Regions from separate parts of the Sphingomonas sp. EU05-FHT14C10 genome, predicted to be linked through region 1. Evidence: predicted binding sites of a transcription regulator. Region 1 holds the regulator's gene; the other holds the start of a gene.
What was found. Region 1 encodes LexA, which represses DNA repair genes until DNA is damaged. Its sites were predicted from a motif close to GTTCCNCNCTTGTTCT; they were not measured.

Region 2: AC3WT0_RS04150 (ribonucleoside-diphosphate reductase subunit alpha) is a predicted target of LexA. The motif match lies at 722-737, and genes of this name have one in related genera.

Annotation. Positions count from the first base shown of each region.
Region 1 is NZ_JBYTEN010000001.1:167,177-169,377, forward strand. Features, by position in the region: gene AC3WT0_RS00765 (ComEC/Rec2 family competence protein) at 1-544, shown strand, start outside; gene lexA (transcriptional repressor LexA) at 538-1,203, opposite strand; gene AC3WT0_RS00775 (molybdopterin molybdotransferase MoeA) at 1,259-2,201, opposite strand, start outside.
Region 2 is NZ_JBYTEN010000002.1:290,045-292,245, reverse strand. Features, by position in the region: gene AC3WT0_RS04160 (YbaB/EbfC family nucleoid-associated protein) at 1-311, shown strand, start outside; gene AC3WT0_RS04155 (hypothetical protein) at 396-659, opposite strand; gene AC3WT0_RS04150 (ribonucleoside-diphosphate reductase subunit alpha) at 1,017-2,201, shown strand, end outside.

The DNA.
Region 1 (2,201 bases):
CATGCTGTGGAAAAGCCGGGTGAGAAGCTGGGGATTGGCACCGCTCGCTGCGGGTGCGGCCTGGGCGATCGCAACCCCGCCACCCGATCTGCTGGTGACCGGCGACGGACGCCATGTCGCGATCCGAACACAGGCGGGCGCCGTCTCGCTGCTCCGCCCGCGCACCGGCGACTATATGCGCGACCTGCTGGCCGAATCCGCCGGACTGGACGGCGAGCCCGATCTGCTCGATGCGCTGCCCGATGCGCGGTGCAGCAGGGATGCCTGCATCGTCCGCCTTGATCGAGGCGGGCGCCAATGGCGTATCCTCGCGCTGCGCAGTTCCTACCTGCTACCTTATCGGGCGTTCATCGCGGCCTGCGGCGATGCCGACATCGTGATCAGCGACCGGCGCTTGCCTGCCGGCTGCAAGCCGCGCTGGCTGAAGCTCGATCGCCCCTTCCTTGCGCAAAGCGGCGGCCTGTCCATCGCGCTCGCCAGCGGACGGATCGTCAGTGTCGCCAGCCTCGCCGGCGATCATCCCTGGGTGCGTGCGCGTCAGTAGCGACGCAGCAAGCCCGCCAGATGCCCCTGTACGCGCACCTGATCGGGGCGATAGCGCTGCGGATCATAGGCGCGGTTGGCCGGATCGAGCCGCACCATCGCGCCTTCGCGACGGAAATATTTGAGCGTCGCTTCGCTCTCGTCGACGAGCGCGACGACGATCTGCCCGTCGCGGGCGCTGTCGGCGCGGCGGATGAGCGCATAATCGCCGTCGAGAATGCCCGCCTCGACCATCGAGTCACCCGAAACCTCGAGCGCATAATGCTCGCCCGAGCCCAGCAGAGCCGCCGGCACCGACAACATCTCGCGCCCTTCGAGCGCCTCGATCGGCATACCCGCCGCGATGCGGCCGTGGAGCGGAATCTCGAGAATATCGTTCGCCGCCATCGGCACCGCAGCCTTGGGCAGATTGGCAGGCGGCCTGATCGGCGTGGCTGCGCCGCCGCGCTCGGGCATGCGGATCACTTCGAGCGCGCGCGCGCGATTGGGCAGGCGGCGGATATAGCCGCGCTCGACCAGCGCGTTGATCAACCGGTGAACCCCGGACTTGGATTTGAGGTCGAGCGCTTCCTTCATTTCCTCGAACGAAGGCGACACCCCGTCGTCGGCCAGACGATCGTGGATGAAGCAGACCAGTTCATGTTGCTTGCGCGTCAGCATCGCTCAGTCTCCGCCGGAACGAACGGAGAACGTGTAGGCAACGCCGCGCGTTCCGTCAAGCGATAGCGATATAGTCCACCCGTTCCCCCGCGCCGAGCGGCGGCGCAGCGGCGGCACGCACGATCAGCGCGTCGGCCGAGGCGAGGATTCCAAGCAGGGCGCTGTCGCGGCTGAGGATCGGTTCGATCCGTCCGTCGACAAAGCGCGCGCGCAGATATTCGGCGCGCGGGCCGCCGGCCGGAAGCGCGCTGCCAAGGATCGCAGTGCGCAGCCCGGGCTGCGGATCGGCCGCACCGCCCAGCCGCGCGACGAGCGGCAGCAGGAACAGCATCGCCGTGACGAACGCCGACACCGGATTGCCGGGCAGGCCGAGGCAGACCGTCGTGCCGATCTGGCCGGCAAGCAGCGGCTTGCCCGGCCGCATCGCGATCCGCCAGAAATCGATCTCGGCGCCCGCCGCCGCCAGCGCCGGCTTCACGAGGTCATGATCGCCCACCGAAGCGCCGCCGATCGTGACGAGGATATCCGCGCGCGTCGCCAGTTCGGCAAACGCCGTCGCCAGCGCATCCAGATCGTCGCGCACGATGCGCATGTCGACAATCTCGACCGGCCATCCGTCCAGCAGGGCAGCCAGCATCGGGCCGTTAGAATTGGGCAGTCCTGCATCGCCCGGCGCGCCTGGTTCGACCAGTTCGTCGCCCGTCGAGACGATGGCCACGCGCACCCGCCGGCGAACGGCGATATCGCCATGGCCGCCCAATGCCGCCAGGCCGATACGCGCGGGATTCAACCGCTCGCCCGCCGCGATCAAGCTCGTGCCGACTGCGAAATCGGATCCTGCGCGGCGGATATTGGCGCCGACACGCGGCGGTCCCTCGCCATCGAGGCGCAGAATGTCGCCGTCGCGCGCGGCTTCCTCCTGCACCATCACGGTGTCGGCGCCGTCGGGGATCGGCGCGCCGGTGAAGATACGCGCAGCCTCGCCCGGCGCGAGCGCG
Region 2 (2,201 bases), on a different contig from region 1:
GCGCCGCGCAGGAAGCGGCGGAAAACATCCAGAAGCAGATGGGCGAGGCGCAGGCCGCGCTCGATAAGATCGAGGTCGAAGGCGCCTCGGGCGGCGGGCTGGTGAAGGTCCGCGCGACCGCCAAGGGCCGCGTGATCGGCGTCGAGGTCGACGAATCGCTCCTCGCCCCGACCGAGAAGCAGATGCTCGAGGATCTCATCGCCGCCGCCTTCAACGATGCGCGCACCAAGGCCGATGCCGCCTCGTCCGAGGAAATGGCCAAGATGAAGAGCGGCCTGCCGCTGCCCCCGGGGTTCAACCTGCCTTTCTAGGCCTGCGGCGGCATTCCACCGCCGGCCATGGGGCCGGAGCGAGCACGGCATGTTGCGCCCGGCCTCTCGATCCTGCTCACCGCGTCAGGCGCCATCGTCCATTCGCCGGATGATGAAGCCCGCGTTGGACAAGGCGCTCAGCACCATCTCCGCCGCGAGCTGCTTAATCTCTTTCGACAGGTGGTCGAGCTCGGTCAGCGTGTTCAGGCCTTCGAGGATGGCGCCGACCTTCGTATCTCGGTCATCGGTCCAATGGGACATGCGCGGCCCTCCGGTTGGGATTTCGACTGTCGCGGCCGTTCGCGGCGCGCCTCTCCTGGCTAGCGCGAGGGTGCGGATGGTGTCCATGCTCAGATTCAGCGGCCGGCGCGATTTTGGCGGTGCGACATATTTTGGGGGCATATTTTTTCGTTCCCCCCACGTTCTCTTGCGCGATCCGGAAAGGCTGGAGCGACCACGCGTCGCGGGGGGTGGGGTGCGGTGAAACGAATCCCTGTGGCGATGAACCGAGTCTTCAATCCGTCATTTACGGTCTTGCGTCTCGCGGCGGTTGTGACACTATCAATGGTGTTGAGCCGGGGAGCAAAACCCAAGGGCTAGTGGTTTGATGCATGCGACCCCATATCGCGTGCCAGCTGCCTTTGCCCTGTGGAAAGCGGGGATTAGGCGATTTTCGCACCCCGTTCCCGCCTCTTGGGTGATAGGATGGGGGTTCGCCCCCGAGTCGAACGGATAGTGAACGAGCGGGGGTCGGACGTGGATTTCAGAGATACGCAGGGAAGCGCGAACGACGTGAGCACAACCGAACTCGAAGCCATCGCCGCCAAGGCGGCCGAGGCCGAAGCCGCGCCTGCCGAAGGCGGGTCGAAGGAAGTGCGTCCGCGCCCCTTTCCGGTCGATGTCGATCACAGCCGCGATGCGCTGCTGACCGATTTCGGCAAGGAGACGCTGAAGGACCGCTATCTGCTGCCGGGCGAATCCTATCAGGATCTCTTCGTCCGCGTCGCTTCGGCCTATGCCGACGATGCCGCGCACGCCCAGCGCATCTACGACTATATCTCGAAGCTGTGGTTCATGCCCGCCACGCCCGTTCTCTCGAACGGCGGCACCGGGCGCGGCCTGCCCATTTCCTGCTACCTCAACTCAGTGTCCGACAGCCTCAACGGCATCGTCGACACCTGGAACGAGAATGTCTGGCTCGCCTCGCGCGGCGGCGGCATCGGCACCTATTGGGGCGGCGTGCGCGGCATCGGCGAGCCCGTGGGCCTCAACGGCAAGACCAGCGGCATCATTCCCTTCGTCCGCGTGATGGATTCGCTGACGCTGGCGATTTCGCAGGGTTCGCTGCGTCGCGGATCGGCCGCCTGCTATCTCGACATCTCGCATCCCGAGATCGAGGAGTTCCTCGAGATCCGCAAGCCGTCGGGCGACTTCAACCGCAAGGCGCTCAACCTCCATCATGGCGTGCTCATCACCGATGCGTTCATGGAGGCGGTGCGCGACGGCGCCGAATGGACGCTCACCAGCCCCAAGGACGGATCGGAGCGCGGCAAGGTCGATGCGCGCGCGCTGTTCCAGAAGCTGGTCGAAACCCGGCTGGCGACGGGCGAGCCCTATATCGTGTTCATCGACAAGGTGAACAACACGATGCCCAAGCATCATCGCGAGCTGGGGCTGAAGGTCTCGACCTCGAACCTCTGCTCGGAAATCACGCTGCCCACGGGACGTGATCATCTGGGCAATGACCGCACGGCCGTCTGCTGCCTGTCGTCGCTCAACCTCGAGACGTGGGACCAGTGGAACGGCGACAAGCAGTTCATCGAGGATGTCATGCGCTTCCTCGACAACGTCCTGTCGGACTATATCGAGCGCGCCGAGCCGGGGATGGAG